2 regions of the Cobetia sp. D5 genome follow, and region 1 is predicted to be linked to the other one. Evidence: predicted binding sites of a transcription regulator. Region 1 holds the regulator's gene; the other holds the start of a gene.

Evidence for each region. Region 1 encodes sigma-54, which starts transcription at its own class of promoters, with help from an activator protein. Its sites were predicted from a motif close to TGGCACNNNNNTTGCTNT; they were not measured.
Region 2: U0O11_RS05420 (amino acid ABC transporter substrate-binding protein) is a predicted target of sigma-54. The motif match lies at 2,183-2,200, and genes of this name have one in related genera.

The regions. Positions count from the first base shown of each region.
Region 1 is NZ_CP142020.1:811,773-816,841, reverse strand. Features, by position in the region: gene U0O11_RS03445 (KdsC family phosphatase) at 1-359, shown strand, start outside; gene lptC (LPS export ABC transporter periplasmic protein LptC) at 359-1,042, shown strand; gene lptA (lipopolysaccharide transport periplasmic protein LptA) at 1,151-1,729, shown strand; gene lptB (LPS export ABC transporter ATP-binding protein) at 1,733-2,470, shown strand; gene U0O11_RS03425 (RNA polymerase factor sigma-54) at 2,704-4,152, shown strand; gene hpf (ribosome hibernation-promoting factor, HPF/YfiA family) at 4,815-5,069, shown strand, end outside.
Region 2 is NZ_CP142020.1:1,278,435-1,283,503, reverse strand. Features, by position in the region: gene U0O11_RS05430 (amino acid ABC transporter ATP-binding protein) at 1-507, opposite strand, end outside; gene U0O11_RS05425 (amino acid ABC transporter permease) at 504-1,178, opposite strand; gene U0O11_RS05420 (amino acid ABC transporter substrate-binding protein) at 1,325-2,059, opposite strand; gene U0O11_RS05415 (DUF3549 family protein) at 2,840-3,964, shown strand; gene U0O11_RS05410 (ATP-dependent zinc protease family protein) at 4,453-4,962, shown strand.

The DNA.
Region 1 (5,069 bases):
TCACCGGCCGCAGCTCGCCGATGGTCGAGCGTCGCGCCAAGGAACTGGGCATTCAGGATGTCATCCAGGGCCGTGAAGACAAGCTGGTCGCGCTGACCGACCTGTGCCGCGAGCACGGGATCGAGCTGGAAGAGGTCGCCTATTGTGGCGATGACCTGCCGGACCGCGAGGCCATTCGTCGTGTCGGTCTCGGCGTCAGCGTACCCAACGCCATGGCCTACGTGATGAGCGAGGCCAACTGGGTCACCTCACGCCAGGGCGGCGATGGCGCCGTGCGCGAGCTCTGTGACCTGCTACTCAAGGCACAGGGCCACTGGGCCTCGGTGCTGGATACTTACCTGCAGGAGTCGCGTCCCTGATGTTACGTCTGCCCCGCCCTTCTCCGCGTCTCTGGCTGATGCTGCTGTTGCTGCTCGTCGGTGGCGTGCTGGCGCTGATCGAGCAGCGCAACAGCCTGGAATCGACCGTCAACGTCGAGGTCGACAGCAGTGAGCCGGATTACTATCTCGACGGGGCAGACATGACACGCTTCGATGCGCGCGGCGTGGCGATCCAGTCCATGACCTCGCCGCATATCGAGCACACGCCAGGCGATGACGTGACCCGGGCGCAGACCCCGAAGATTCGCACCAACGACAGTGAAGACCGCCGCTGGTATGCCACGGGTGACAGTGGCGTGTTGAGCGCCGGCGGCGACACCTTCACCCTCGAGGGCAATGCCAGACTGCGCCAGCCCGATGACCGCTGGACCCTCGATACCGATGTCCTGCACTACAGCCGTGATCAGAATCGCGCCTGGAGTGACGTGCCGGTCGTGATCACCCAGAATGGCCAGCATGTCGAAAGCGACAGCTTCAGCGCCGACCTCTCCCAGGACTCCGCCGTGCTGCAGGGCCGTGTTCGCAGCGTCCTGCAACCCGGCACAGACCAGAGCGAGGCCAGCAAGGAAGCCGAGCGCATCGACTCGGGCGCCGACAGCACCACCTCCGATGATGGGCGCGTCAACAGCACCTTCGAGGCAGCGCCTGCCAGCAGTGAATGAACCCGCCGGGCTGGCCGTCACGCCATGACCCGCGCCGCAACACCTTCTTCTCTGCCGCTCGATGGCATCATTGCTCGGGCGGCGACCCCGTCATGCCAAGGAGCCACCATGACTTCCACGACTCGCAAGCCCTTGACGGCCTGTCGCCAGACCCTCAACAGCGGTGTCATGGCGCTCTGCCTGGCACTGGGCATGTCCACCTTCGCCCCGGCCGCCATGGCGCTGGACAGCGATGCCAGCCAGCCGATCAACATCGCCGCGGACGCCCTGTCACTCGATGACAAGGCCGGTACCGCCACCTACACCGGCCAGGTGGAAATGCGCCAGGGCAGCATGAAACTCGATGCCAGCCGCGTCGATATCAGCCGCGCCGGCAGCGGCGAGATCTCGCTGGTCAAGGCCACCGGCAAGCGTGCCTACCTGGAACAGCAGCCCGCGCCCGACGAGAAACTGGTCAAGGGCTGGGCCGACACTATCCGCTACCATGCACTGGAGCGCCGCGTGGAGCTGGTCGGCAACGCGCGTCTCGAGAAAGGCGATGACACCTTCGAAGGCGGCTACGTGGAGTACTTCCTCGACAAGCGCCAGGTGAACGCCAACAACAGCAAGACGGCACAGCAGACCGAAGGCGGTCGCGTGCACATGACTCTGACGCCGCGCGGCGCCAATGCCAGCAAGGAAAACTGAGTCATGACTGCTACTCCGCGTACGCTGAGCGCTCGCCATCTGGCCAAGGCCTACAAGGGCCGCAAGGTGGTCAAGGACATCTCGCTGGAGATCCGCCAGGGCGACATCGTCGGCCTGCTGGGCCCCAACGGCGCCGGCAAGACGACCTCGTTCTACATGATCGTCGGGCTGGTGCGCGCCGATGCCGGCAACGTCTCCATCGATGACAAGGACCTCTCCGCTGCCGCCATGCATCAGCGCGCACGCGCCGGCATCGGCTATCTGCCGCAGGAGGCGTCGATCTTCCGCAAGCTGTCGGTGGCCGACAACATCATGGCGATCCTGGAGACCCGCAAGGACCTGGATCGCAATGGCCGCAAGGCACGCCTTGAAGAGTTACTCGAGGAATTCAGCATCACGCACATCCGCGCCAGCGCCGGCATGAGCCTGTCCGGCGGGGAGCGTCGTCGGGTCGAGATCGCCCGTGCACTGGCCACCGAGCCGGACTTCGTGCTGCTCGATGAGCCCTTCGCCGGCGTCGACCCCATCTCGGTGGGCGAGATCAAGAGCATCGTGCGCCAACTGCGCGATCGTGGCATCGGCGTGCTGATCACCGACCACAACGTGCGCGAGACACTCGATATCTGTGATACCGCCTATATCGTCGGCGATGGCCAGATCATCGCCCACGGTGATGCGGACTCCATCCTGGCCAACCAGCAGGTGCGCGACGTCTACCTGGGCCACGAGTTCACGCTCTAGGGTCAGCGGCTGCGCTGAGTCCACCGGAGGCGAAAGCTTCAAAAGCCGCTGCGTGATTTTATCGCGTAGCGGCTTTTTCATGTCTGACATCAGACGCATGCATGACGTCCATACCACCTTGGTGGAAACATGGCATGCAAGTTGCTTGAATATTCACGGCAACCACTTGTCAGTGCCCCGAGTCACGGTATAGCGTAGTAAGCACGTTCCTTTGCCGTGAATTGACTGACTCCATGAAACCCACCCTGCAACTCCGCCTCGGCACCTCGCTGACCATGACGCCGCAGCTCCAGCAAGCGATCCAGCTGCTGCAGCTGTCGACGCTCGACCTGCGTCAGGAGATTCAGCAAGCCCTCGAGTCCAACCCCATGTTGGAGCTCGACGAGGACTACGAGTCGCTGGATGTCGTCGAGACACAGGATTCGAGCGAGATCTCCACTGCCGACTCCTCGAGCGAGATTCCCGAGGAATACCCCCTCGACAGTGACTGGTCGGACCTCTACCAGGACCACGCCGGTAGCCTGACCAGCTCCGGCAGTGGCAGCGGGAGCGAAGAAGGGCCGGACTTCGATCGCAATACCAGTGTCGAGAGCCTGCAGGACCACCTGCGCTGGCAGCTGGCGATGACCGACCTCGATGGCCGTGAACGCCAGATGGCAGAGAGCCTGATCGATGCCGTCGACGGTGCCGGCTATCTGAGCCTGTCACTCGACGAACTGGTCGATGGCCTGCGCGGCCAGGGCCTGCCCGGCCTCAAGGCCTCCGAGCTCGAGCAGGTATTGCTGCGTCTGCAGCAGTTCGACCCGACCGGCGTCTTCGCTCGTGACCTGCGCGAATGCCTGCTGCTGCAACTGGCACTGCTGCCGGATGATCTGCCGCTGCTGGCGCAGGCGCGCCGCCTGGTACGTCAATTCCTCGAGGCACTGGGCAACGATGACCGCAAGCTGCTCAAGCGGCGCCTGAGCCTTGACGATGACGAGCTGGACCACGTCATCCGCCTGGTGCGCGCGCTCGATCCGCGTCCGGCATCCGCCTGGGGCGAGCCCGCCAGCGATTACGTGATCCCTGATCTGCTGGTGCGCCATACCCGCCACGGCTGGCAGGTCGAGCTCAACCCGGAAGCACTGCCCAAGCTGCGCATCCAGCCGGAATACGCCGCGCTGATCAAGCGTGCCGACAAGTCCGCCGACAACACCTTCCTCAAGGACAACCTGCAGGAAGCGCGCTGGCTGATGAAGAGCCTGTCATCGCGCAATGACACCCTGCTCAAGGTCGGCCGCGAGATCATGGCGCGTCAGATCGACTTCCTCGAGCAAGGCGAGGAAGGGATGAAGCCGCTGATTCTGGCCAACATCGCCGAAGTGGTCGAGATGCACGAATCGACCATCTCGCGGGTCACGACCCAGAAGTACATCCACACCCCGCGCGGCGTCTTCGAGCTCAAGTTCTTCTTCTCGAGCCAGGTCGGTGGCAGCGGCAGTGGCGACGCCCACTCAAGCACCGCCATTCGTGCCCGCATCCGCAAGCTGATCGCGGAAGAGCCGGCCCGCAAGCCTCTCTCCGACTCACGGCTGGTCGATCTGCTTGCCAGCGATGGCATCGAAGTCGCACGCCGTACCGTGGCCAAGTATCGCGAAGCGATGGGCATCCCCTCCTCCAGCGAGCGCAAGCGTCTGGCCTGACGCGTCACCTGCGGCTGCCATGCCCCCTGCTCTCACCTCTACAATGGCAGCCGCCGCCAACCTCAAGCGCTGGATTGTCCGCTCATCAGCCTCTGACTTCGCGGGCAGTGGTGCGCCTGTCGCGTGCCCTGTAATCCCGGCAACCACTCGTCAATTACCCGTCATGGCCCATGACGGCGCGCAGAATGATGGTAAAAAACCGCCTTTCCGGCAGCGTCATTTACCGTCAATCGCATGTTTTTAAAGTCACTTTTGCGCGTATTGCACCTGGATGACACCCGAAGAACCTCCCGGAACGCCGCTTGCTCCACGCAATCGAAGCGCCTGAAAGGCGACGTACATGCAGGCATTGGCGACGAAAACCCGCCTTCTTGCGCGTCTTTCACGCACCACCCACCAGACGTGCCCTTGAAGTCCACTCCGATACCCCTCACTGAGTTGAAGACAAGCACTGAGCCACGATGCAGCGCAGCGTTGATCTTTGCGCAAAGCTTGGGCATTGTCGGTACAGACGCTCACGACATCTGATGCCACTGGCAAGGGTGCGAAAACATCGCCAGACGGTGGCCGTCAAGCCTGTTGCAGAGCGTCCGATCAGGGTTTGCTCGTAGTCAAAAAGGGTTACAATTGAATGGCAACCCGCTGGATAAAGGAGCGTGTCCATGCAAGTGAATATCACCGGGCATCATGTGGAACTTACCGATCCTCTCCGCGATTACGTCAACGAGAAGCTCGCTCGCCTCGAACGGCATTACGACAACATCACCAATGTTCAGGTGACACTGTCGATCGAGAAGGAGCGCCAGCAGGCTGCCTGCACCTTGCACGCGGCAGGCGCTGACCTCCACGCCCTGGCAGAAGACCCCAACATGTACGCTGCCATCGACGCGCTCGCCGACAAGCTGGATCGCCAGCTG
Region 2 (5,069 bases), 470 kb from region 1:
TGCCGAGGTCGGCTCATCGAACAGGATCACCTCGGCCTGGGCGGCCATGGCGCGCCCGATGCCGATACGCTGCTGCTGACCGCCTGACAGAGCCGCCGGGAAGGCATCCGCCTTCTCGCTCATGCCGATACGCTCGAGAATCTCGCGCGCTCGCTGGTGCGCCTTGGCCTTGGGCCAGCCGTTGACGACGATCAGGCCCTCGGCAATGTTCTCCAGCGCCGTCTTGTTGGCGAACAGCGCATAGTTCTGGAACACGAAGGCACTGCTGCGACGCAGACCCAGAATGTCGTGACGGCTGGCGCGTGTGGCCTCGACCTTGCGTTCGCCGATCTGGATCTCGCCACCATCGGGCTGCTCGAGGAAGTTGATGCAGCGCAGCAGCGTGGACTTGCCGGTGCCTGACGGGCCGATGACGACGATGATCTCACCCTGCTTCACTTCCAGAGTGATGCCATCGAGTACGGCCTGCCCGCCGAATTTCTTGACCAGGTTTCTGACTGCAATCATCGCTGATAGGCCTTGTTGAGACGTTTCTCCATCCAGCGCTGCACGAAGGACAGCCCTTCCACCATCACCCAGTAGACGATGGCCACCATGATGAAGGATTCAAAGTACAGGAAGCTGCTGGCCGCTTCCTTCTGGGTCGCGCCCATCAACTCGGTCACCCCCAGCGTGAAGGCCAGCGACGTGGACTTGATCATGTCCACGAAGTAGTTCATCAGCGTGGGGGCCGCCACGCGGGCCGCCTGGGGCAGCACGATGCGTCGCATCAGCTGGACATTGGTCATGCCGATCGAGAGCGCCGCTTCGGTCTGGCTGCGATCGACCCCGACGATGGCGGCGCGGATGGATTCGGCCATGTAGGCCGAGAAGTGCAGCGTCAGGCCGAGAATCGTCGCGGTGACGCCATCGATCTGGGTCAGGAACGCCATCACCTGCGGCAGGCCGTAGTAGAACAGGAACAACTGCACCAGCAGCGGCGTGCCGCGGAAGAAGGAGATGAACACGATGGTCAGCGCATTCAGCACCGGCACCTTGAGCACCCGCACTACCGCCAACAGCGAAGCCATTACCAGCGCGGCCACCATGCCGATACAGGCCATCTTGAGTGTCAGTGGCAGGTATTTGAGCATGACCGGCAACAGGCCAAGCATGTAATCGATATTGAGAGTATCCATTCGTTATCCGGACAGGCTGGGGGCTTGGCTGAGGGTCTGGAAAGACACCCGTCGACATGACGACAACGGGGCGACGGTCAGCCGTCACCCCGTTTGCACATGACATCCTGGCATGCGCCCTTGTATCAGGGCGCAGCGGGCAATGTTCAAGGCGTGGTGATGTCGTTGCCGAACCACTTGTTGGAAATCTCGGCCAGGCGGCCATTTTCCTTGAGCTCGGTCAGCGCGGCATCCACCTCGTCACGCTTGGCCTCGCCTTCGGCGTCCTTGCGGAACGGCAGTGCGTTCTCCAGGCGCGAGAACGGCTTGCCAGCCAGTTCCAGCGGCAGCGGCGTCTTCTGGATCACCTGGCTTGCGCTGACGCGGTCCATCACGAAGGCATCGACACGGCCCAGGGCGGTGTCCTGCTCGATGTTGGACTCATAGGTCTTGATGTCGATCTGGTCGGCGTAGGGCAGCTCTTTCATCAGCGCTTCGTAGTTGGAGCCCAGGTTGACCGCCACGCTGTGGCCCTTGAGGGACTCGACGCCGGTGATCTCGTCATTGCCGCGACGCTTGACCACCTGGGCCCCGTCATAGACGTAGGGCTGGGTGAAGGCGAACTTGGCCTGGCGTGCATCGGTGATGGTGATCTGGTTGGCCACGGTGTCGATGCGGCCGGCTTCCAGCGAGCCGATCAGGCCGGAGAAGCTCATGGTCACGAATTCGATGTCGTCACCGGTGATCTCGCCGACGGCGTTGAGGACATCCACTTCAAAGCCCTGCAGCTTGTCCTGCTTGACGAAGGTGAACGGGAAGTAGCCGCCCGACATGCCGACCTTGAGGGTGTCAGCCTGTGCCGCCAGGCTGCCCAGGGTGGTCGCGCCCAGCGCGGCAGCCATCACGGCGCCCTTGAGAGCGGTAGAAGAGAAGACAGCTGCGAGCGAACGTGATTGGCGCATCGGGATTCCTCGTGGATCGCAAGACTGGGCCATTGGCGCTGGACGGTCGCTGACATTCGGCTGAACGCGGATGTCGAGCCAACAGAACAGGTATAAGCACAGCCTTTTATATGTGATTTGGTTGTATAGGATAACGGGACTGCCCCGCATTCCCAATCATTTCATCCCTTAAGGACATAACCAGAGGGAATAAGACAGCATTCCTGTCAATGAGCGCGATTCTAGCATGCCTGTCATGGCGGGCCAGTGACGCCGTCTAGGCTACCTGCAGCGCTAGATGTCAGCCTGACGACAAGTGGATGACAGTTATTCACGCCATCCGTGGACGATGCTGTGGATAACCCGTCTCGGTCACGCTGAAAGCCGCGCCAGCCGTGGGATGACGAAAATTGATCAAAAAATCATCAACCTGCAAAACGCTCAGCGAGACTTGAGGTGCCGCGTCATCTGTCAAGCCGTCACGGGCCGAAAGAGCGGCCATAATAGTCACAGATCGCCCTCTTCCCTCTGGCCGCCATCACACGCCAGCGGGTGGCATGACAGCCGGTGAATCGCTAAAGTCGCTGCCATTCCAGACATGCTCAGGCACATGTCACGCGCCGGCAGCTGTCATTCAACGACACATGCCATGCGTGGCAATGATGCTCGACAAGACTCTTTTCTTCCGTTCTTCCGCACGCCCAGCCAGGGCGTGGCGGAGACACAGCCGTGGTGAGCCTCATGACTCCTCTCTCTTCCTTGAGCAACTTCTTCACACGTACCGGCGCCGAGCTGCACCTTTATCACCTGGGTCGCACCCTGGCCCCGCTCAGTCTTGAGCAACTGGAAGCCTTCGAGACCGAACAGCAGCCGTGGGAGCAGCCCTTCAAGGGTCAGGCCCGACTGGCATGCGTGTTCCGTCCGGCCGGGCTCGACGATCCGCTGGTGTGGTTTCTGGCCCTGCCGCTGGATGAAGAAGGTCGTCTGTCTCCCGCGCAACGCGATGCCTTCCTCGAACGTCTGATCACGACGCTGGGTCAGACGGCGCTGACCGTCGGCCGGCCTGATCTCCAGCAGGCCGAGGCAGGCAAGATCGACAACCTGATGCAGGACAACCCGCTGGCCTTCACGCCGGACGACAGCCTGCGCGCCATGCTGCACGCCCGTGCCAGTCTCGATTGCGACCGCCCCGCCAGCCAGTACTACGAGCTCGCCGAGCAGTATCTCACCGCCCAGCTACCGCTGGATGACTGGCCGTCACTCGGTCTGCAGGGCATCGCCGACGTGCTGACACGGCGCGGCGAGCTGTCCGGCGAGCTTGCCGCCGCCTTCGTGCAGCGTCTGGCTGACCTGCCGGACACGCCGCTGCGCGCCATCGCGCTGTGTCTGGAGCAGGCACCGCCCGCCCATGCCCAGCTGGCTGGCTCGCTGCCGGAGGAATACGAGACCGAGCTGCTCACCGCCCTGATCGCGCGTGGTCAGGCTGCACGTGACCTGGGGGATCTGGAGACGCTGTGCGCCTGCCTGCGGGCTGCCGGTGCCAGCCCACGCCCTGCGGCGGCGGAGTGGATCGATGCCCTGCTGGCCGACGACGAGGCCGTCAATGTCGACGTGCTGGTCGCGATCGCCGCGCGCGGCTACGCCCACCTGGAAGATGCCGAACGTCTGCCGGCCTTCCTGACCCGCCTGGCCAGCTGCCCGCAGGCCAACTTCGCTGCCCTGGCCCGCGACCTCGCCCTGATTCCGCGTCTGCGTCTGCCGGTGCTGATGACGCTGCGCAATGCAAGCGCGGACAGCCCGCTGGGTCAGGCGCTCGCCGCCCTGACTCGCCAGGCCGATACCGGCAATCCTGCCCCGCGTCATTGACGCCGGGCATGCCCACAGGTGACAGTGCTTGAGATCATGCGCATAACCCACGACACTTGATCGGACACTTGAACAGACACTCGATCGGACACTTGCTCAAGGCATGGAATCGGGGCTGATCGGCACCGGTGAACAGGGCGCGCGGCAACGCGCCACCGGCACGACGTCACCCGCGCCTGTGGCCGTGGGTGACTTGCCCAGCGCCCGCAAGCGAGGCGTCCGGCGGCGATGAAAGCGTGCCATCACCGCGTGCCCGGGGCGGTTTTGCCGGGCGCTGTCCGCGCCACCGTCACCCCCCGATTCGTGACGCGAAAAAAGAGGCTTCAGCAAGGATTGCTGTCAGTACGTTAAGTGACTATGCTGCGCGCCCGCCTGGCCCTTACCCCGCCATGCCGGCAACGCACATTATGCTGTGCCGCGCCTGCCCGGTGTCTTCATGCCGTGAGCCGCTGCCCGCTTCGCTCACGCCCTCTGATTCAGGATGAAACATGTCGCATCACAAGAACACTTCGCGTCATCACATCGACAAGGCACCGCCCCTCGATCTCAAGACACTGAATCATGACCTGCTGGGCTTTCGCCCGCGGGGCGTGGTGGGTCGGCGTGAGCTGATCGAGCTGCCGGAACTCAAGCTGCACCTCAATGCCAAGATCGACACCGGTGCGCATTCCAGTGCGCTGCATGCCGAGAGCATCGAGGTCTTCGAACACAACGATGATCTGTGGGTTCGCTTCATCACCCGGACCGGCGGTAGCGACTCCCCGCCGCATACGGTCGAGACGCCGGTGCATGATCGCCGCCGCGTGCGCTCATCCAATGGTCAGGCCGAATGGCGCTACGCGATCCGCTCGCGCATGAAGCTGGCCGGGCTCGACTACGATATCGACATGACGCTGGTGGACCGCTCCCAGATGCGTCACCCCATTCTGCTGGGGCGCCGTGCCCTGCGTCGCCTGCTGGTCGCACCAGGCGCCGCCTATCTGCATGGCGAACCCTGACGGCACCAGCCAGGCGCGCGGCGGCATGCTTCGGCATCTCGCCTCAAGGCGCTGGCCCCGCTGCCATCTGCATCGCGTGACGCCTCGAGACGACAAAGGCTTCACCG